Regions from separate parts of the Vibrio zhugei genome, predicted to be linked through region 1. Evidence: predicted binding sites of a transcription regulator. Region 1 holds the regulator's gene; the other holds the start of a gene.

Region 1 (11,397 bases):
GGTGCCAGCCCCACCGTGAATCGCAATAGAAAAAGGTTTTGCCATCATCACGTCCTATTCATCGAATCCGGTTTATCTATAAAAAAAGCGCAAACTAAGCCAAGCTCGTTTGCGCTTCATCTCTGACTCATTCAGATAACAACACGGCCCAGAAGGCGCGCGCTATCAATCATTAGTGAGAGCAGTTTTCATCGTGTACATGGCCACCATCTTGGTGAGTATGACCATGAGCGATTTCTTCTTCTGTTGCAGCGCGTACCGCGACCACTTCCACATCAAATGTCAGTGTTTTACCTGCCAGCATGTGGTTACCATCAACCACCACTTCGTCACCATCCACTTCCGTGATTTCAACAGGCACTGGACCTTGGTCAGTATCAGCTAGGAAACGCATGCCCACTTCGATTTCATCAACGCCTTGGAATACATCGGCAGGAACACGTTGTACAAGCATGTCGCTGTGCTCACCATACGCATCTTCAGGTGAAATAGTGACAGAGAATGAGTCCCCTGCTTGTTTACCTTCAAGTTCACGTTCTAGACCAACGATTAAATTACCTTTACCGTGTAGGTAATCCAATGGAGCTTCCGTTGTTGATTGATCCACAACCACACCGTCTTCGAGTTTTACTTGGTAAGCCAGACTTGCTACCACATCGTTTTCAATTTTCATAACAGCTCCAAAGAGTCGATTTTTTGTTTAGCCTTCATTGTCAGCTAAAGCATAGATTAGATAAAGGGTATTATGAAGATCCTCACAAGAATCTCAATTATTCTGGCTTAAAAATCCCAATCATGTGCTCTTGAGTGTGTTTCGAGCCCTGTGCTTGTTTAGGAACACGCTGATCTCGATGGTGACATTCGACACATTCAACCATTTCTATATTATTTTCTATCCACCACTGCAGCGTATCCTGAGCATGGCAACTCGGACAATTAGCACCAGCAATAAAACGTTTTTTCAATGTCATGGTCTCTTTACTCCTCATCCCATTGACCAAAAGCACGGCGATCACTTTCCATTTCACGCCCAAAAATTTCTTCCAACTCTTTGCGTGCCGCTTTGGCTCGTAGTGACACTTTTTTGTCTCCGTCCTGATGAGGTAACAATTGAGTCAACATCGCAGTATCAAGACGTTCAAAGTGATTTTCCGCACGCCGCGCTTGATATGGGTGCATCCCTAATGCAATCAGAGCTTTACGACCTAAATCAAGCGCACCGAGAAAAGTCTCTCGTGAATATCCAGAGACATCCCGATTGATCAACTGATAGGCCTCAACCCGACTGCGAGCACGCGCTAATATTTTTAAGTTCGGGAAATGTTGTTGGCATAAGTTGACGATATTCAGTACCTCTTCAGGCACATCGGTACAAATAATGATCGCCTCTGCCTTGTCGGCCCCCGCCGCACGTAATAACTCTAAGCTTGAGGCATCCCCATAGAACACCTTATAACCAAACTTACGTAATAATTTGATCTGCCCAGCATCGCTTTCTAAAACCGTCAGCTTAATTTTATTGGCGTACAATAGACGACCAATCACCTGACCAAAACGGCCAAATCCCGCAATGATGACACGAGGTTCTTTATCTTGCACATCGTGGTAGAGATCATTGTCATCTTGGTGATTGAGTTGGCGTGATAACCAATATTGTTGAGCTTTGAGCAGTAACGGAGTGGTAACCATGGATAGGCTCACAATCACGAGCAAATAATCCACCTGGTCTTTCGAGAGCAAATGGTTCGCTTGGGCCGCAGTAAAGATAACAAAAGCAAATTCTCCGCCTTGGCTCAAAATCGCGGCCATTTTACTTCGCGCCCCTGAGCCGGTTCCTGCGATTCGAGCCAGAAGATAAAGAACGCCCCCTTTGATCGCAACCAAGAGCAGCACAGAGCACACAATCATCCACGGATGAACCAATAGCAACCCGAGATCGACTGACATACCAATCGCGATAAAAAACAGCCCTAAGAGCAAGCCTTTAAAGGGTTCAATCGCGACTTCAAGCTCGTGACGAAACTCGCTTTCAGCCAGTAGCACACCGGCAATAAAGGCGCCTAATGCCATAGACAAACCAAGTTGTTCCATCATGAGCGCAATGCCGATGACCAACAATAACGATGCGACGGTAAAGAGCTCACGAACCCCAGTCACGATGATATAGCGAAAAATCGGACTCAATAGATAATGGCCACCGACCATCAAGCCAATAATGCCGAGAATCATCCACAAACCATCTAACCAACTTCCGCCCTCGACGCCAGCTAACGCCGGCATCAAAGCCAGCATCGGGATGACCGCGATGTCTTGAAACAATAAGACGGAAAAGCCAGTTTGTCCGGTCTCTGTGCGCGATAATTCTTGTTCATCAATCACTCGCAGGGCAATCGCAGTCGAGGATAACGCCAAGCCCATACCAATCACTAAACTGGTACGCCAATCTAACCCGACGGTGTAAGCAATACTCGACAAGACCCCAGTCGTAATGACAACCTGCGCGCCGCCCATCCCAAGAATAGGAATCCGCATTTTCCATAGCTGTTTCGGGTTTAATTCCAATCCAATGAGAAATAACAATAAGACCACGCCAAATTCAGCAAAATGCAGAATGGCTTCGACATCACTGATAAGGCTCAGCCCCCACGGTCCAATCGCCACTCCAGCCAATAGATAGCCAATGACCGAACCTAACCCCAAGCGCTGTGCAAACGGCACAGCAATAACGGCCGCGGCTAAAAAAATCGAGCCGCTTTGGAGCAACTCTGTTGTTGATGTTGCCATTCTCTCTCCTAGATCAATTCAGGGTTATCGAGCCAACTTTTATAACGCTCGGCTTGTTGGTAACGTTCCAGATCGGAGACATTACGCGCCCAATATAAAACAAAAGGTTCAATCCAATGAGTTCGGCATAATGCAGAGGTAATTTCAAACGGACGTAATAAATCATGGATGGTAAAGCGGTTATAACCCCTAGTACTGAAGGCGTCTTCCCGTCCACCAGTGGTGATCACATGGCGCCAGTATTTACCTTGCAGCGCACTGTAGTCACCAAACGCAAACCCTTTACCAAGGACACAATCAATCCATTCTTTCAATAGCGATGGACATGAGTACATATACAATGGGTGTTGGAACACAATCACATCATGAGATAAGAGCCGTTGATGCTCGGTGTGCACATCAATAAAAAAATCGGGATATGTCGCATACAAATCAACGATCGTGACATGCTCTAACTGACGTGCTTTGCGAATCAATATTTTATTCGCAACAGACTGATCCGGATCAGGATGAGCATAGATGATCAGTATTTTTGGCAAAGGTTTTGCCGAAGAGTGCGACTCAGTCATACCTAATTCCCTTTCCCTAACATGTTTTTCAAGTCATTTGTATCATAACTCAATTTGTATAATGATCGACATTTATCCTGAGAACCCCTACTATTCCTTGCGCAATTTCGAGGACAAGCAACCTATATGATTATCTTCTCAGACATACAGTTACTTCGTGGCGGTAAACCGCTGCTTGATGGGGCATCTGCCACCATTCATCCCGGCGACAAAGTCGGCCTTGTTGGCAAGAACGGTTGTGGTAAATCCACATTATTTGCCTTACTCAAAGATGAATTATCTCTCGATGGCGGGAGCTTAAGCCAACCTACACAATGGGAACTGGCTTGGGTTGCGCAAGAAACCCCTGCATTAGAACGTACCGCGCTCGATTACGTGATCGATGGCGATCGCGAATATCGTCGTCTAGAGCAAGATCTGGAACAAGCGAACCTCGAAAATAACGGCCACCGTGTTGCTGAGCTGCACGGCAAGATGGAAACCATTGGCGGCTACAGCATCAATGCCCGCGCAGCCGAATTACTTGATGGCCTCGGTTTTAGCCAAGAGAAAATGCAATGGCATTTAACTCAATTCTCGGGCGGATGGCGGATGCGACTCAACCTCGCACAAGCCTTGTTATGTCGCTCGGATCTTCTCTTGCTCGATGAGCCAACCAACCACTTGGATCTGGATGCCGTCATGTGGCTGGAACGCTGGCTACAAAACTACCCAGGTACGCTCATCATTATTTCTCACGACCGAGATTTTCTTGACCCCATTGTTAACCGTATTGTGCAAATCGAGAACCAACAACTCAATGAGTACACCGGTAACTACTCGTCGTTTGAAACGCAACGTGCGCAAAAACTGATGCTGCAGCAAGCCATGTACGAGAAACAAAAGAAGCAAATGTCGCATATGCAAAGCTACATTGACCGCTTCCGCTATAAAGCGTCTAAAGCTCGCCAAGCTCAGAGTCGTATTAAAGCCCTCGAAAAAATGGAAAAAGTGTTACCCGCCCAATTCGATAATCCCTTTACCTTCGAGTTTCGCGAACCGGATGCGCTGCCAAATCCTATTATCATGATGGACGAAGTGCATGCAGGATATGGCGATACACTGATTCTCAAAAATATTCGTTTTAACTTAGTCCCAGGAAGCCGAATTGGGTTACTCGGACGCAATGGCGCCGGTAAATCCACGCTCATCAAGTTACTCTCCAATGACCTAGCGCCTCAAGCGGGCGAATTGAGTTATTCTCAAGGGGTCAAAATTGGCTATTTTGCTCAGCATCAACTGGAAACATTGCATCCTGAAGAAACGCCGTTACAGCACCTGATGCAAATCGCCAGCCATCACACCGAGCAGCAATTGCGTGATTATCTGGGAAGCTTTGGATTTCAGGGAGACAAAGCGTTAGACCCGGTTGGCCCATTTTCTGGCGGAGAAAAAGCGCGTTTAGTCTTGGCCTTGTTAGTCTGGCAAAAACCCAACTTATTATTGCTCGATGAACCGACTAACCACTTAGATTTGGACATGCGTCAAGCTCTTACGATGGCGTTGCAAAGTTATGAAGGGGCAATGGTGATCGTTAGCCATGATCGCTATTTATTGCGAGCCACTACGGATGACCTCTATCTTGTCCATGATCAACAAGTGGTCCCATTCGATGGGGACTTGAATGATTACTACAAATGGCTCACCGACCAACAAAAAATCGCGCGCAAAGAAGTCGCGGATTCCAACAGTAACCCCGATAAAGACACGGGCAATAGCGCCGCGGCGAAAAAAGAGCAGAAACGTCGCGATGCCGAGTTTCGTAAACAAACCGGGCCAATTCGCAAAAAGCTGACACAACTGGAAAGCAAGCTCGATACATTGAATGCACAAATAGCGGACGCTGAAGAAGCGCTGTCTGATGCACAACTGTATGACGTTGCAAATAAAGCCAAATTGACCGACATTCTCGCCCAACAAGCCACCAGTAAATCGGCGCTGGAAGAAGTCGAGATGGAGTGGATGATGCAACAAGAAGCCCTTGAGGCCATGGAGAAGGAATACAATCAGTAATGAATAAACAGACGCGACCTCTTTTAACACTGGATCAACTTTGGCAATTCAGCTTGCAATATTACAGTGCGCGAGAGATCAAAGAGGCCTGTTTACACTTACAAAATCATTTCCATGGTAACGTCAACTTGCTACTCACACTCAAATGGCTTGATGAAGCACAGTTGACGTTCGCTCCCCAAGATTGGAGCACACTGACCCACAGTTTGACACATATTGACGCGTTACTGCGAGACTATCGTGATCTTAGACGTAAACTCAAAGCACAAGTGAGTGATGCTTTATATAAAGAAACCCTCCATTTCGAACTGCAACTGGAGAAGCAGCAACAAACGGCGCTCGTCAACTGTATCAATACGTTAGAGCTCAATCCCTGTGAGACGCCACAACTCGTCGAGCAATATTGTCTACAATTAGGTGCAGAACGTTTAGCCCGTATTTTTATACAACCCGTACAGGCTCATTATCACACCCCTTAACCTAAGGTGCTTAATATCATGGACGTGTTTACTCCAGCGGCCGGACTGACCAACCCCCATTTGCAAACCATATTACCGCGTTATTTCCGCCGTCAGCCGCTATTTACTCCCTACCGAGAAACCATCGACACACCGGATGGCGATTTTCTCGATCTCGCTTGGAGCATGGATTATCGTCATGTCAGCGCCTCGAATAAACCGGTGTTTGTGTTGTTCCACGGTCTCGAGGGCAGCTTTGAGAGCCCGTATGCCAACGGACTGATGCACGCCTTTCAACAACAAGGATGGATCGCCGTCCTAATGCATTTTCGTGGCTGCAGTGGCCGACCCAATCTACAGGCAAGAGCCTATCATTCCGGAGAAACCGACGATGCTCGATTAACGCTTGAGCATGTGAAGCGATTATGCCCCAATCGCCCCATTATCGCTGCCGGGGTCTCTTTAGGGGGCAATATGTTGACCAATTATTTAGCCCGATTTCGTGAAGACCCGATTGTCGATGCGGCCACCGTCATTTCAGCGCCTCTGGATCTCGCCGCTTGTTCTGAGCGTATCGAGCAAGGAATGTCTCGTGTCTATCGCCGTTACCTGATGGGCTCATTAAAGCGTAATGCATTGCTAAAAATCGATTTACTGCGGCCACGACTGGGCATTGAGGCGCGCGCGATTAAACAGCTTCGTAAACTCAGTGACTTTGATGAATTGATTACGGCGCCATTACACCACTTTGAGAGTGCCGCTGACTATTATCATCAATGTTCGGGCATGCAGCGTTTAACCGAGATCACGGTGCCAACCTATTTTATTCAGGCCAAAGACGATCCTTTCATGAATGAAGCCGTCATTCCGCAATTTGCCTTGCCCAGTCATCTGCATTATTGTCTGACCAAGCATGGCGGACATGTTGGCTTCATCAGTGGTGATTGGCGACATCCCCGTTATTGGTTAGAGGAACATTTACCGAGTTATTACGCCCATTTCCTTAACGACACGGCATCCGCCGATGCTGAAAACCGTGTGTCATCGTGACATACTATCGTGATATTCAGTTCCCTATGAGGCTATTATGATCATCCCTTGGCAACAAATCGATGCCGACACACTCGACAATCTAATCCGTGAGTTTGTCCTACGTGAAGGAACGGATTACGGCTCACAAGAAGTGACGCTCGATCAAAAAGTGCAACAAGTGAAGCAGCAAATACAATCCGGTGATGCGGTTGTGGTGTACTCCGAACTTCATGAAACGGTCGATATCAAACGCGACCTCTAAACAGTGCTCAGGGACAGAGCGTTTTTCCGTGCTATAGTAAATCCAACGCGATTCATTCGCATCGTTATCAATCAGGAATCAAAAGACAAGGTTTGTCATGTCAGCGAAACATCCCATCATTGCCGTTACCGGTTCCTCAGGAGCCGGCACAACAACGACATCCGAAGCATTTCGCAAAATGTTTAATATGATGTCAGTGAAACCCGCATGGGTAGAAGGTGATAGTTTTCATCGTTATACCCGACCTGAAATGGACGTCGCGATCCGCAAAGCGCGCGAACAAGGCCGTCATATCAGTTACTTTGGCCCTGAAGCCAATAACTTTGCCGCGCTTGGCGACTTTTTCCGTCAGTATGGTAAAGATGGTTCAGGACAAATTCGTCGCTATTTGCACAGCTTTGATGAGGCGGTTCCCTATAACCAAATGCCGGGCACATTTACCCCATGGCAAGACATCCCCGAACAAACCGATGTGCTGTTTTATGAAGGTCTGCATGGCGGCGTAGTCGATGGGGATATTAACGTGGCACAACACGTCGACTTTCTGATTGGCATGGTCCCCATTGTTAACTTGGAATGGATTCAGAAGTACGTGCGTGACACACGCGACCGCGGCCATTCGCGCGAAGCGGTGATGGACTCCATTGTCCGCTCTATGGACGACTATCTCAAATACATCACGCCGCAGTTTTCACGTACACACATCAACTTTCAGCGTGTTCCGACGGTGGACACATCCAACCCTCTGAATGCCAAAGGGATTCCAAGTTTAGACGAAAGTTTTGTGGTCATTCGTCTACGCGGTATCAAACACGTCGACTTTCCCTATCTGCTTTCTATGATTGATAGTTCATTTATGTCACAGCATAATACGATTGTTGTACCGGGCGGAAAAATGAGTTTTGCTATGGAACTGATTGTTCGACCGATCCTACAACAATTAATCGAAAGTGGAAAAATTGGGTGATTCATTCTGTTCAAATGCCGCTTACTTTTCATACCGTGATCATAAGCACGTTTTTGCGCAGTAAATCCCCCTTTGTAAGCGATTTAAATCAAGAAATTCCGCGTGAAAAAGGATACTATTTCATAACGGAAACACAAGAAAACTTGCGGTGAATCCAAACTCTTCTTATTCTAGGAAGTCATGAGGCTTCGCTAAATTAAACATGGATAGCGGCAAGCGTACCCTGCAGAGGAAGTGAGATATTATGGTTCTAGGTAAACCTCAAACCGACCCAACTTTAGAGTGGTTTCTTTCACATTGTCACATTCATAAGTACCCTTCTAAAAGCACGTTAATTCATGCGGGTGAGAAGGCTGAAACTCTTTACTACATTGTAAAAGGTTCAGTGGCGGTATTGATTAAAGATGAAGAAGGCAAGGAAATGATCCTTTCCTACTTAAACCAAGGTGACTTTATTGGTGAGCTTGGTCTCTTTGAGGAAGGACAAGAACGTACCGCTTGGGTTCGTGCTAAGTCACCTTGTGAAGTGGCTGAAATTTCATTTAAGAAATTCCGTCAGTTAATTCAGGTTAACCCTGACATTCTGATGCGTCTATCTGGGCAAATGGCAAGTCGTCTTCAAGTCACCAGTCAGAAAGTGGGCGATCTCGCTTTCCTAGACGTGACCGGTCGTATTGCGCAAACGCTACTTAACCTAGCAAAACAACCTGATGCAATGACGCACCCAGACGGAATGCAAATCAAGATTACACGCCAAGAGATCGGTCAGATCGTCGGGTGTTCTCGCGAAACAGTGGGCCGTATACTAAAAATGCTAGAAGAGCAGAACTTGATTTCTGCCCACGGTAAAACCATTGTTGTGTACGGGACTCGTTAAGTTTTAACGCATCTCGTAGAATCAAAACCACCGCACCTACACGGTGGTTTTTTTATGCCTGTAATATCGCTAACTTTTACGGTCAGTACTTTGGAAAATTTTATCCGCATTCGCGGCGACAAACCCTTGATACAACTGCCCATCGGCTTGCGGATAGCGTTTCGCAAACTCATAAAATCCTCCGGGAATACTCGCATCCATGTCGGAAAAGATCACACCGACCTCGTCCGCCATCGTCGAGGACTGTTCGAGTAACACCTGTGGCGTTCCTTTCACTGTGCCGCCAATATCATTGAGGGTAAAACCTTGTTCCTCCAAGTAATCGTTAAGCGACTCCACGCTGGCAAAACGCGATAATTGATTAACACTCACAGTAAAATGATTCGCCCCATACCCATGAGCCGCAACCCACGCCGCGTACTCACTCTCCTGAGAAAGCTCGAAGTATTCCGAGTAGCTCACATCCCAAGGACGGCCTTGCCATAAGAACTCAGGCGTTGACCAAGGCAAATCGTCAATCTGCCCAATCAAGCGTGCCACAATAGCCTGCAGTGCTTGACTGCATTCATCGAGATGCAACTCACTGATGAACACTTTAGGTAGCGTTGCGTCGGGATGACGTAAATGCTTGGCGTATAAATGCTTCGCTTCAAAATGATAATCCCCTTCAGCTTGGTATCCCAAGTCTAAAAAAGGCTTCGCTAGCACCTCTAAGCCAATGTCGCGATGGGCAAAAGTACGCAAAGCAATATGGTCATTAATCAAGGGCGACTCTTCTTGTAACAAAGCATGAACTTGCAATGCAGAAGGACATAAGCGTGTCGTATAGTCTTGCCACAAAGCGTCAAATACATCATGGATGTGCATGGTGCCTCCTTAGGTTGAGATCGGCGCTAGAAAGAGAGACCTGGGCTTTTTTGCTCGGGCAGTACGGTACACGCACCTTCCATTGAAGCCATTGGGTACGCACAATAATCCGCAGCATAATAAGCGCTCGGCCGTAAATTACCGGAATCTCCTGGTCCACCAAATGGCGCATCGCTGCTCGCCCCAGTCAGTGCTCGGTTGCGATTAACAATGCCCGCTCGAATATGTGTAATGAAAAACTCCCACTCCTTATCCTCAGTAGAAATCAATCCGGCAGACAGGCCAAAGCGAGTGTCATTTGCAAGATCAACCGCCTGCGGTAAGGTTTGGTAACGAATCACTTGCAAGAGAGGACCAAAATATTCTTCATCCGGTAAATCGGCCACCTTGGTGACATCAATAATGCCCGGCGAGACAAACGCATGGCTTCCTTGCTGCGCCTCAAGTAACGCGCTCGCTCCTTGAGATTGGAGCTTGGCTTGCGCGTGCAAGATATGCTTTGCCGCGGCTTGAGAAATCAGCGGCCCCATAAATGGCGCCGGCTCTGCGAACGGAGTGCCCATAACAAGCCGTTGAGTCACCTCAATTAAACGCTCTAATAACGCATCACCATGTGCCCCCTCTGGTACATATAAGCGACGTGCACAGGTACAACGTTGACCTGCGCTCAAAAAAGCCGATTGAACAATCGTATAAACCGTCGCTTCGACATCACCATAATGGTTTGAAACTACCAAAGGATTGTTGCCCCCCATTTCCAGAGCTAACATTTTCCCCGGCTGTCCGGCAAATTGTCGATGCAAAAGCTGTCCAGTCTGCGCGCTGCCAGTAAACAAGAGCCCATCAATCCCTTTCGACTCGGCCAATGCTATGCCAGTTTCTTTCGCGCCCTGCACCAAATTCAGGACACCGTCAGGCAAGCCCGCTTGCTGCCACAGACGCACCATTAATTCACCACATAAAGGGGTTTGTTCTGAAGGCTTAAATACAATGGTATTGCCAGCTAATAATGCTGGAATAATATGCCCATTGGGGAGATGACAAGGGAAGTTATAAGGACCAAACACCGCCATGACTCCCAAAGGGCGATGGCGAAGGACCACTTGATTACCATTCACGGTTTTCGCATGCTCTCCTGTGCGCTCATGATACGCTTGAGCCGAGATGGTCGCCTTACCGACCATGGCCGCCGCTTCATTGCGCGTTTCCCACAAGGGTTTGCCTGTCTCTTGAGCAATGGTTTGGGCGATGTGCTCTTTATTTTGCTTGACGACGTCAACAAACGCCGAGACATAAGCTTCTCGCTCAGCAAACGTGGATTGTCGCCAGTCGACTAATGCCGCGCGCGCGGCCGCCACCGCGGACGCCACTTGTTGAGCCGTGGCACCTTTCCCCTCCCATAGTATGCTCGCATCGTAAGGCGTCTTAGAACAAAGCGACGCGCCTTCACCGCTCAGCCATTTTCCTGCAATCCAATGTGTCATGATGTCTCCCTTATATGTCCTTATTCACCTAACATGCTAATACAC
Region 2 (11,397 bases), 650 kb from region 1:
ATTTCCTTCTTACGTTTTTATCTGTTTTGATGTGGATCTAGGCCCGAGTTTTACCTCTATCCGTTCGACACGAGGTGTGGTTGATTTTGTCCGATTTGGCGCTCATCCCAAGTGCATTAACGAGCAAATGGTGAATGATTTGAAATCGCTTGAAGAGCAAGAGCTGCTGGTCGTGAAAAAACAGGTGCCACAGAAAGGTGAACCGATGGTTGTCACGGGTGGACAGTTCTCAGGTATTGAAGCGGTCTATCAAGAGCCTGATGGGGAAACCCGCTCTATTATGTTGGTTAAAATGCTCAATCAGAATGTTGAGTTGAGCATCGAGAATAAAGATCTGAAGCCAATTAGAGACTTATAGACAGTGTGATGTCGTATAGGTCATGAAAAAAAAGGGGCGATATCGCCCCTTTTTTATTAACGTACATCACGTTAATACGCTTCGTTATGTACGTTTTGCACAGCACGACCAGACGGGTCAATGCAGTTCTTGAAGGATTCATCCCACTCGATAGCTTTCGCACTCGAGCACGCTACTGATGGCCCCCCCGGCACACAGTGAGCGGCTGATTCTAGTGGGAATAACTCTTCAAAAATTTCACGATATAAGTAGCCTTCTTTGGTGGTTGGCGTGTTATATGGGAACCGGAATGCGGCCGCTTCCATTTTTTGGTCGGAGACTTTTTCTTCTGCTTGCGCTTTGAGTGCGTCAATCCAGCCATAACCGACACCATCCGAGAATTGCTCTTTTTGACGCCATGCGATAGAGGCTGGCAAATAGTCTTCAAAACATTCCCGTAAGATGTGTTTTTCGATTTTGCCGTTGCCGCACATCTTATCTTTTGGATTTAATCGCATCGCTACATCAATGAATTCTTTATCTAAAAACGGTACGCGGCCTTCAACGCCCCAAGCGGCTAATGATTTGTTAGCTCGCGCGCAATCAAATAAGTTCAAGGCGAGCAGCTTACGTACCGTTTCCTCATGAAACTCTTGAGTGTTCGGTGCTTTGTGGAAGTAAAGATATCCGCCGAACAGTTCATCCGCCCCTTCACCAGAAAGCACCATTTTGATGCCCATGGCTTTGATTTTTCGTCCCATTAAAAACATCGGCGTTGAAGCGCGAATGGTCGTTACATCATAGGTTTCAATGTGGTAGATCACATCACGAATCGCATCCAAGCCTTCTTGAATGGTGTAGGTCATTTCGTGATGCACGGTACCGATTTGATCGGCAACTTCTTGTGCTGCTTTTAAGTCCGGAGCGCCTTCAAGTCCTACCGCGAATGAGTGTAGCTGTGGCCACCAGGCTGTGGATTGTTCGTCATCTTCGATACGCATGGCTGCAAATCGTTTGGCAATTGCAGAAGTAATCGAAGAATCTAAGCCACCAGACAGTAAGACGCCATATGGAACATCGGTCATTAATTGGCGCTTGACGGCCGCTTCGAGGGCTTCTTTCAGTTCTGCTTTGTCTGAGGCATTATCTTGCACTGCGCTGTATTCAAACCAGTCACGTTCGTAGTAACGTTGTGGGGCGCTATCTCCTGAACGGTAAAAATGACCGGGAGGGAATTCACTGATGGTTTTACACACAGAGGTTAAGGCTTTCATTTCTGAGGCGACATAGTAGTTACCCAATTCATCATAGCCTTGATATAGAGGAATAATACCAATGTGATCACGCCCAACCAGAAACTGATCGTTGTCTTCATCGTAAAGGACAAAAGCGAAAATGCCGTTTAACTCTTCCATTAAGTCTGCGCCTTTATCTTGATAGAGCGCGAGGATGACTTCACAATCTGATTCGGTTTGAAAATCGTACACGCCTTCGTAACGAGCGCGGATCTCTTTATGATTGTAAATCTCACCGTTGACGGCAAGGACAAGTTTTCTATCTGGGCTATATAACGGCTGTGCTCCGCTATTTAAACCAACAATAGCAAGGCGTTCGTGCGCAAGAATGGCATGATCGGCGGTGTATATACCTGACCAATCCGGCCCACGATGTCGGAGTTTTTTCGACATTTGCAGAGCTAATGGACGCAGCGCTTCTGCATCGCTTTTAATATCTAAGATCCCAAAGATAGAACACATACCACTTTCCTTTTTGAATACCACTTCATCTCATGTATTCAATTTGCCACTTTGATTAAAAAAAGCAACTTATTATTGTGGTTAAATTTATGAAATAGAACATAAGGTGAATAGCATTTAATAATAATTGGTTTTAATTAAATAATTTCTATTGTCTGGTGGTAAATGCAACGGATTGCGTGAAAAAAAACGTAAGAAAGTGAATGGGTCGGTGGAATAAAACGGCGGATGAGAGGCACATGTCGCACCTCTCATCGACAGACAGGTTAAGAGTGGGCCGCAAATTCAGTCTTGAGCTCATCACATACGTGACGTGCAAATCCAGTTCCTGCTTCGTTATAGACGTTGTAAGCGGCATGCGCACCTGCTTCGATCAACTCATTTTTCTGGTCGTTATACTCCGCGATAGCGGCGATATTACCTTTGAAGTGATGAGCTTTGAGAAGATCCAAAGCGATTCTATTGGCTTGGTTATGTGGCATGGCGAGTAAAACGAGTTTGACGCTATCTTTGACCAAAATACGTTCCCAAAAATCTGGGTCGGTCGCATCGCCGGTAATCACATTACGGCCTTCTATTTGATGTTTGGCTGATGCATCAGGTGTTAACTCGATGCCGAGACAGATATTGCCATAACGCTGATGCAATTCATCGTATGCCCCTGAGCCGATCCGGCCCATACCCAAAATTAACACTTGAGCATTCCCCGGGTTGATGATGCCATCTTTAGGGTTGAGCCTGTCAACACTCTGCGGTTTCACCCAGTGTGAGGTTTTTTGATAGAGCGCATGTCCTTGACGACCCAAAGGCGCCGCCAAAATAAAGGAGAGGGGGACCGCGATCGCGATGGTGACCATAATGTCATTGGGTAGCCAACCTAATTTAAATGCGATGCCTGCGACAATCAGTCCAAATTCACTGTAGTTAAATAAACTTAGAGAAGCGAGCAGAGACGTGCGTACGCGCAAGCGATGGGTGTGGAGAACCCAAAAGTAAAGTGCGCCTTTTAATGGCAGTAACAGTAGCAATAATAGAGCCAGCAATAAGCCTGTCAGAGTTGGGTCGGCAGATAAACCAATGTTTAAGAAAAAGCAGACTAAGAACATTTCTTTTAAGTTAAAGAGTGATTTAGCCAGTTCTGATGTCTTGGCATGGTCTGACAGCAGCATACCGAGAATGATCGCGCCTAAATCTGGTTTTAGTCCAGCCCATTGGAATAAGCCTCCCCCGAGAACGAGCGCGGCAAAAAAGCCAAATAACACCAGCATTTCACCATGACCAACCCAATCCATCACTTTGTGCAAGAGCGGCCTTGCCAAAGGCAGTAAAAATAAGAAGACCGCATACCATTCAGGCAGTTTTCCCGTGGATGCTGACAAGAAAATCACGGCAAAGATGTCCTGCATGACGAGAATACCAATGGCAATGGTGCCGTAAATGGCGTTCATTTCCCCTTTTTCTTGGAGTGATTTTACCGCAAACACGGTGCTCGAAAATGACAGAGCAAAGCCGATCAATACCAGTTGGCCAAGGCCGAGTTCGGCGATGGATCTGAGACCCAAAAACTGCAACGCCAATAAACCCAACGTAAACATTAAGGTCGACAGCAGGTTGTGTAAGGTTGCACTTAGCCAAATTTCTTTAGAGATTAAGGTTTTGATATCCAGCTTTAAGCCGATGGAGAAAAGTAACAGTGTCACCCCTAAGTCAGCGAGTTGATTGATGGTGTCATTCGATTCATAACCATAGGCATGCAGTGCAAACCCGGTAATTAAGAACCCAACCAGTGGGGGGAGGTGGCACTTAACGACCACCAAACCGGCGATGAACGCCGCGAAGATAAAGATCAATTCCATAATAGTTTCGACGAGTATTAACGCTGCATGGATAGGATAATGAATAGCTTAGACTATAGATCACTGTGCTTGAACATGTCTGACTTTCATAACACAGATGGGATTAATCTAATAATTTTTGCAGTAAATCACCATTTAGCATCGCCCGTTTAATGAGAGCAAAGGCATTCAGTGCCGGATGGTCATCAATACTGGATGGCACGATGGTGAGTTGCTCACGGAATGCGTGTAAAGATTGATGAGAAATATTGCGTTGTAGAGCCGGGTAGACAATGCTTTCGGCTAAATTAATTTTTCCTGCAATGACAATCTTTTGTGGGTTAAACATATTGACGGTCATCGCAATCGCTTTTCCTAAGTCATTGGCAGCTTGGGTAAGTGCCATTGTAGCCAGTTCATCGCCATTATTGGCATGGTGACAAATGGTGTCTATATTGAGCAATTCATTATGCGGTAACGACGACGGATAACCTTGTTCCAAGCGTCGGCGAATGTGTTGAATGATGGCTGGCTCTGAAGCGATGGTTTCTAAACAGCCAAAATTGCCACACTGGCAACGTTCACCCAGTGGATTGACCTGAATATGGCCTATTTCTCCCACATTCCGGTTATGCCCTAAAAATACTTGCCCGTTGACGATGATGCCGGCTCCGACACCATGATGGACGCTGACGACAATCGAATCATAACTGTCTTTACTGGCGCCAAAATAATGCTCGGCTAAGGCGAGGGAGCGTACGTCATTTCCGACAAAACAACTGATTTTAAAATGGTTTTCGAGGATGCCGACGAGAAATAATTTCTCGTCTTCAATATTAATATTGGGCATGTATTCAATCACCCCATCTTCTGGGTTAATGAGCCCAGGGAGGACGATGCTGATGGCGATGAGTTGCGCGATTTGGTGTGCGTGACGATGTTTAAAATCGTCGATAAAGCGTATTAATCCACTGACCAATTCTTCTTGCATGGTATAGGCAAAAAATTGTCGTTCGAGGATTTTTTCTTTTCCTGATAAATCGTATAAACCCAGATAGATGTAGTCGCGGCCTACTCGCACAGCAATCGAGTGGAATGGCGCCACTTCAGTTGTGAGGGAAATCGCGCGGCGTCCGCCCGTAGAGGCTTGTTGAGCCACCTCTTTAATCAAGCCGCGTTCGAGCAGCTGGCGAGTAATTTTAGTCACGCTCGCCGGAGCAAGCTGACTAACGTCGGCAATTTGAATCCTTGAAATAGGACCTTGTTGATCAATTAAACGATAGACAATTGCGCTGTTTAATTGTTTTACTAAATCTACATTACCGATTTGTCCGCCAGTCATTCTTAGTGTTTTCCATATTGTCCGTTTACTACTGTGGCGTCTACATTCAAGTCACAGTCAAAAATTGCAAGATTGGCGATATATCCCGGTGCAATACGACCGAATTGTTTATCTATACCAATGGATTGCGCTGGGTATAGTGTAGCCATACGTAGCGCTTCATCCAGTTCTATCCCCACATATTTGACGGAATTTTTGATTGCCTGATTCATGGTCAGCGCCGAGCCACCCAGAGTGCCATTTTCATCAATGCACTTACCATCTTTGTAATATACTGTTTTACCGACAAAAATAAAGGACTCTATATCAGCACCAGCAGGGGCGGTTGCATCAGTCACTAAGAGTAACTTGTCTTTTTTGAGGTGTTTGGCTATCCGAATATTCGCGAAATCCACATGGAACCCGTCGGCGATGATCCCGGCATAAACACTGGGAGTATCATAAACCGCACCCACAGCACCAGGTTCACGCCCAGTGATAGAGGACATCGCATTAAAAAGATGAGTGGCGGAGGTCATTCCTGCCGCAAAGCCCGCTTTGGCTTGCTTATAAGAGCAGTTAGTATGACCTAAAGATACCGTAATTCCGGCCTGTGCAAGTTGACGGATATGGGCGGCATCGTTCATTTCTGGCGCCATAGTCAGTTGTGCAATCACATCGTGATTCTGACACATGAAATCCACCATGGATTGGTTCGATTGACGAATAAAGTCAATATTATGAATGCCTTTTTTCTCTGGGTTGAGGTAAGGACCCTCTAAGTGCAGACCAAGCACATGATGAGGATGTTGATGCATATAATCACGCGCGACGGCTACCGCCTGTTGCATATTTTCATCCGAGGACGTTATCAAGGTTGGAAGAAAGTTGGTACAGCCGGACAGCAAATTGGCGCGGTGCATGGTGTGCAATGTCGCGGTGCTGATCTCGTCATTGAACATCACGCCGCCACAGCCATTTAATTGTAAGTCGATAAATCCAGGTGAGATATTTGCACCATTCACATCGATGACCGGCATAGTTTCTGGAAGTGCATGACGAGGAATAATGTCATGGATGATGTGATCGCTAATGATGAGGCCATGATCTGTCAAAATAGATTCGCCAGTAAAAATTGTGCCATTAACTAACGCATATTTCATTTTTATTCCTTCACTTCTCTAATTTTGATGATGTTGCCATGCTTGCAACAGTGGCCAATGATAAGGCCGATCGTTAAGCAGTGTGATATCTAACGATAAATAGTCACCAGACAGTTAACATAAGGATTAATTATTCTGTCAGTTTCATATACTATCGTCATTTTTATCATACCGCGAAGTATTCATATTTTACACAAAAAAATAAGTTGTGGTAGTTAACCGAATTGTAAGATTTTATTTGCGCTTTATGGTGATCATTGTCACGTTATCATGAGTATTTTGTTTATGTTTTCGTACATCTGCCTACACTATGCGTAACTAAATTGAGCAAGTAAAAAAAGTAACTGACTGAGATACGGACATCTAACTGGAGAATTATGACGTGAACATTTTAGGATATGCACAAAAGCTAGGTAGAGCTCTTATGTTACCTATCGCGACGCTTCCAGTCGCAGCGTTGCTGCTGAGACTGGGACAAGGTGATTTACTCGATATTCCTTTTATGGCCAATGCTGGGGGGGCAATTTTCGACCACCTACCGTTGCTATTTGGGTTGGGGATCGCCGTTGGATTATCGATCGATGGCGCTGGTGCGGCAGGTATTGCTGGTGCGGCAGGTATTGCTGGTGCGGCAGGTATTGCTGGTGCGGTCGCGTACTTTGTTCTCACTGCGACAGCGAAAACCATTAACGCAGAGAATGATATGTCTTTCTTTGGCGGGATTTTCGCCGGAATCATTGCGGGCCATTCGTACAATGCCTTTTATAAAACCAGTTTACCGCAATGGTTGGCTTTTTTCTCCGGTCGTCGTTTAGTGCCTATTATGGCGGGGCTTTTCTCTTTAATCGCTGGTGGTCTGTTAGGCTTTGTGTGGCCTTACGTGCAGTCTGCGTTAGATGCGTTAGCTCACGGTATTTCTTCTTCTGGGTCTTTGGGAGAATTTGTCTACGGTGTTCTCAACCGAGCGCTCATTCCGGTGGGATTACATCACGTACTTAACTCGTATTTCTGGTTTGGTATGGGGACCTGTCAGGAAATCATCGTCTCTAATGCGCATGCCGCCGCGAATGCATTAACAAACATCACCAAGTTATGTGTCGCGCCGGATATTGCGAAGTCTTTGGTGGTTGGGAATGAACATACTTTCCATTTTGTCAATTCGGTGACACCGGATGTAACCGCTGTGGTTAACTCGGTCACGGATACCATAAAAACAGGCGACTTGAACCGCTTCTTTGGTGGTGATTTAAGTGCTGGTCGCTTTATGAATGGTTTCTTCCCTGTGATGATGTTCGGTCTGCCGGGCGCAGCGCTAGCCATGTATCTGTGTGCGCCAACAGAAAAGCGTGCGCAAGTCGGTGGTATGTTATTCTCCGTTGCATTTTGTGCTTTTTTAACTGGTATTACGGAACCTTTAGAGTTTTTATTCGTGTTCTTAGCGCCAGCGTTGTACGCGATTCATGCGGTCTTCACTGGGCTTTCAATGGTGATCGCCAATGCGTTTGGTACGCTTGATGGCTTTGGATTCTCTGCGGGTTTACTCGATTTTGTCTTAAACTGGGGACTGGCAACCAAACCACTAACACTCTTGTTCATTGGTTTTGGGTTCTTTTTCCTCTACTTCATCACGTTCTATGTGGCCATACGCGCCTTCAACCTTAAATCACCGGGCCGTGAGGACGATGTTGCCTTAGGAACACAGCAAGGTAAGCCACAAGGTTCAACCAGCAACCAAGAGTTAGCTAAGCAGTATCTGGCTGTGTTAGGTGGCCATGACAACGTCGATAATATCGATGCGTGTATTACACGTCTACGGCTAACAGTGAAAGATAGCGGCTCCATCGATGAAAGTGAGTTGAAAGCGTTAGGGGCGATGGGCGTGGTCAAACTCAATAAAACCAGTATCCAAGTGATCCTAGGTCCAATGGTGGAAATCATTGCGGGTGAGATGAAAGATATCGAGCAAGACTAGTGTGACTTGTGCTGACTACTATCGACAAAAAGCCCTTGTTTAAGGGCTTTTTTTGATGAACGCGCAGCTTTTAAACAGCCACTAAAGAAATAATTGCAAGAAACGCATAGTTTCTATTGTGCATCTGTAGAGAATTGTGGATCATTACTGGCATCATCGTCATTGTTGACCCAGCGCCGCTAGGCGATAAGTGAACGATACATTTTCTGACAATACTAAATAAAATTGAGGTGCTATAGATGAGTGAAGCTGAGGCTCGTCCATCGAACTTCATTCGCCAAATCATTGATAAAGATTTAGCGGATGGTAAACACACTAGCGTGCATACTCGTTTTCCGCCAGAGCCAAATGGTTATCTGCATATCGGGCACGCAAAGTCGATCTGTTTGAACTTTGGTATTGCTCAGGACTATCAGGGACAGTGTAATTTACGCTTTGATGATACCAACCCTGAAAAAGAAGATCTCGAATACGTTGAGTCGATTAAGAAAGACGTCAAATGGTTAGGCTTTCAGTGGGCAGGAGATATTCACTATTCTTCTGATAACTTCGATAAGCTTTACGAATATGCAGTCGAACTGATTAACAAAGGCTTAGCGTATGTTGAAGAGCTAAGTCCAGAGCAGATTCGTGAATACCGCGGAACGCTAACCGCGCCGGGTAAGCACAGCCCTTATCGTGATCGTCCAGTTGAAGAGAATTTGGCGTTGTTTGAAAAAATGCGTCAAGGCGAGTTTGCGGAAGGTACTGCGTGCTTACGTGCAAAAATCGATATGTCATCATCATTTATGGTGCTGCGTGATCCTGTGTTATATCGGGTACGTTTTGCCTCTCACCATCAAACCGGTGATAAATGGTGCATTTATCCGATGTACGATTTTACCCATTGTATTTCTGATGCGTTGGAAGGCATTACGCATTCTATCTGTACGCTTGAGTTCCAAGATAACCGTCGTTTGTACGATTGGGTACTCGAAAATATTACGGTGGACTGTGTCCCGCACCAATACGAGTTTAGCCGCTTAAACTTAGAATATACCGTAATGTCCAAGCGTAAACTCAATCAATTAGTGACTGAAAAGTTAGTGGATGGTTGGGATGATCCACGTATGCCTACGATTTCAGGTTTACGTCGCCGCGGTTTTACCCCAGGCTCGATTCGTGAATTCTGTCAACGTATTGGTGTGACTAAGCAAGAGAACTTAATTGAGTTTGGTTCGTTAGAGTCGTGCATTCGTGATGACCTAAATGAACATGCGCCACGGGCAATGGCGGTCTTGGATCCTGTGAAAGTCGTGATTGAAAACTACGACGCTGATCAAGTCGAAACGTTGGTTTTACAGAATCACCCGAACAAACCAGAAATGGGGACTCGTGACGTACCATTTACGCGCGAGGTCTTGATTGAGCGTGAAGATTTCCGTGAAGAAGCGAATAAGAAATACAAACGTTTAGTCCTCGGTAAAGAAGTGCGTTTACGTGGTGCGTATGTCATCAAAGCCGAGCGTATTGAAAAAGACGCGCAAGGCAATATTACGACGATTTACTGTACGTACGACAATGAAACCTTGGGTAAAAATCCAGCAGACGGCCGTAAGGTGAAGGGTGTGATTCACTGGGTTTCGGCGTCTCATGGTTTGCCAGCTGAAATTCGTTTGTATGATCGTTTGTTTAACGTGCCTAATCCTAGCGCGGCTAATAACTTTGCTGAGACGATTAATCACGATTCTCTGATTGTGAAGAACGGGGTTGTTGAACCCAGTCTTCAATCAGCAGAAGCGGAATTTGGGTATCAATTTGAACGTTTAGGCTATTTCTGTGCTGATAACAAAGACTCATCACCGCAGGCGTTAGTCTTTAACCGTACTGTCGGTTTGCGTGATACTTGGGCAAAGATTGAAGCTAAGTAACGTGTTACACTCATAAGTGTTAAAGCCAGCCAAGTGCTGGCTTTATTTTTGCCTCATGATTCAGGGATAATGGCAGACTACGAAATGAGAAAAACTCATAATAGTGTGAGGCCTATACGATAATTGAGCGACTAAATAATTTTTTATGCGTATTTCTATAGTTTTACCCCATTATTCCGATATATTAAGTAGATCGGTATTTATTTTTTAAAGCACATAGCTGAGCCTTATATGCGTCAACTTCTTAAACGTTTGCTAATGCCCTTGGCAATAGCCGCCGTGACTCAGATTTCTTTTGTACGTGCTGAAGGGATTCGTTTAATTGGTCCAAGCGGCCAAGTTCAGTCTTCTCCCCAGTTCAGTACTAATGTGGAGCGCAACTCCGCATCGGCAGAGAGTCAACCTGCGAAATTTTTTGGACCCACGACGTCAAGCGAAACGCTTTGGTCGATCGCAACGAAATTGCGTCCTTCAAATCAAGTAACGGTTCAGCAAACGTTACTGGCTATCTATCGTTTAAATCCGCAAGCGTTTGAAAATCAAAACATCCACAGCTTATTGCCTGGCAGTACGTTACGTATCCCGTCATTAACACAAGTGAAAAGCGCCACAACCGCTGAGGCGGTGCGTATTATGCGTGCTCACAAAGCACGGCTGGCGAGTGAATCTCGCGTCGCTCAGAAGCCTGCGAAGACGCGTCAATCTCCAGCATCGTCATCCTCTGTTGCCAAAAGTAACTCGGCTGTTGAGAATCAAGCGAAGACCGTCGAAAAAGAATTGAATCGTTCCCAAAGTGAGTTGTCGGCACTTGAGGAGCGCAATCATCGGTTACGTTTACTGTTGTCTGACGTGCAGCAGGAAGTCAAAGGACTGAAAGAAAAGCTCAATGATGATAGTCGAATTCGCACCGAATTTGAAAAGCTACAAGCGGAGCAGCAAACCAAACAACAAAGCGATCCAAAGCTAAAAGAAAGCACATGGGATCAAGTATCTTCAAGTCCTTGGCTATTGGCGTTACTCGCATTAATTCCTGGTTTGCTCATTGGTTTACTGGCCGTATGGTTATTGGGACGTCGTAAGAAAGAGGAACCGGTCGCTGAAG

Evidence for each region. Region 1 encodes CRP, which controls carbon source genes, mostly activating them, when cyclic AMP is high. Its sites were predicted from a motif close to TGTGANNNNNNTCACA; they were not measured.
Region 2: the regulator CRP is predicted to act here: its motif matches at 6,663-6,678, upstream of nagE (N-acetylglucosamine-specific PTS transporter subunit IIBC).

The regions. Positions count from the first base shown of each region.
Region 1 is NZ_CP033078.1:2,561,040-2,572,436, forward strand. It holds gene EAE30_RS17045 (isoaspartyl peptidase/L-asparaginase family protein) at 1-45, opposite strand, end outside; gene slyD (peptidylprolyl isomerase) at 173-673, opposite strand; gene EAE30_RS17055 (YheV family putative zinc ribbon protein) at 771-971, opposite strand; gene kefB (glutathione-regulated potassium-efflux system protein KefB) at 979-2,784, opposite strand; gene kefG (glutathione-regulated potassium-efflux system ancillary protein KefG) at 2,793-3,353, opposite strand; gene EAE30_RS17070 (ABC transporter ATP-binding protein) at 3,480-5,405, shown strand; gene EAE30_RS17075 (TIGR02444 family protein) at 5,405-5,884, shown strand; gene EAE30_RS17080 (hydrolase) at 5,903-6,913, shown strand; gene EAE30_RS17085 (YheU family protein) at 6,951-7,157, shown strand; gene EAE30_RS17090 (phosphoribulokinase) at 7,255-8,124, shown strand; gene crp (cAMP-activated global transcriptional regulator CRP) at 8,369-9,001, shown strand; gene EAE30_RS17100 (DUF1338 domain-containing protein) at 9,071-9,868, opposite strand; gene astD (succinylglutamate-semialdehyde dehydrogenase) at 9,895-11,352, opposite strand; gene astA (arginine N-succinyltransferase) at 11,381-11,397, opposite strand, start outside.
Region 2 is NZ_CP033078.1:1,911,915-1,923,311, reverse strand. It holds gene rfaH (transcription/translation regulatory transformer protein RfaH) at 1-358, shown strand, start outside; gene asnB (asparagine synthase B) at 430-2,094, opposite strand; gene EAE30_RS14155 (cation:proton antiporter family protein) at 2,361-3,950, opposite strand; gene EAE30_RS14150 (ROK family protein) at 4,054-5,271, opposite strand; gene nagA (N-acetylglucosamine-6-phosphate deacetylase) at 5,274-6,413, opposite strand; gene nagE (N-acetylglucosamine-specific PTS transporter subunit IIBC) at 6,796-8,385, shown strand; gene glnS (glutamine--tRNA ligase) at 8,625-10,295, shown strand; gene EAE30_RS14130 (FimV/HubP family polar landmark protein) at 10,527-11,397, shown strand, end outside.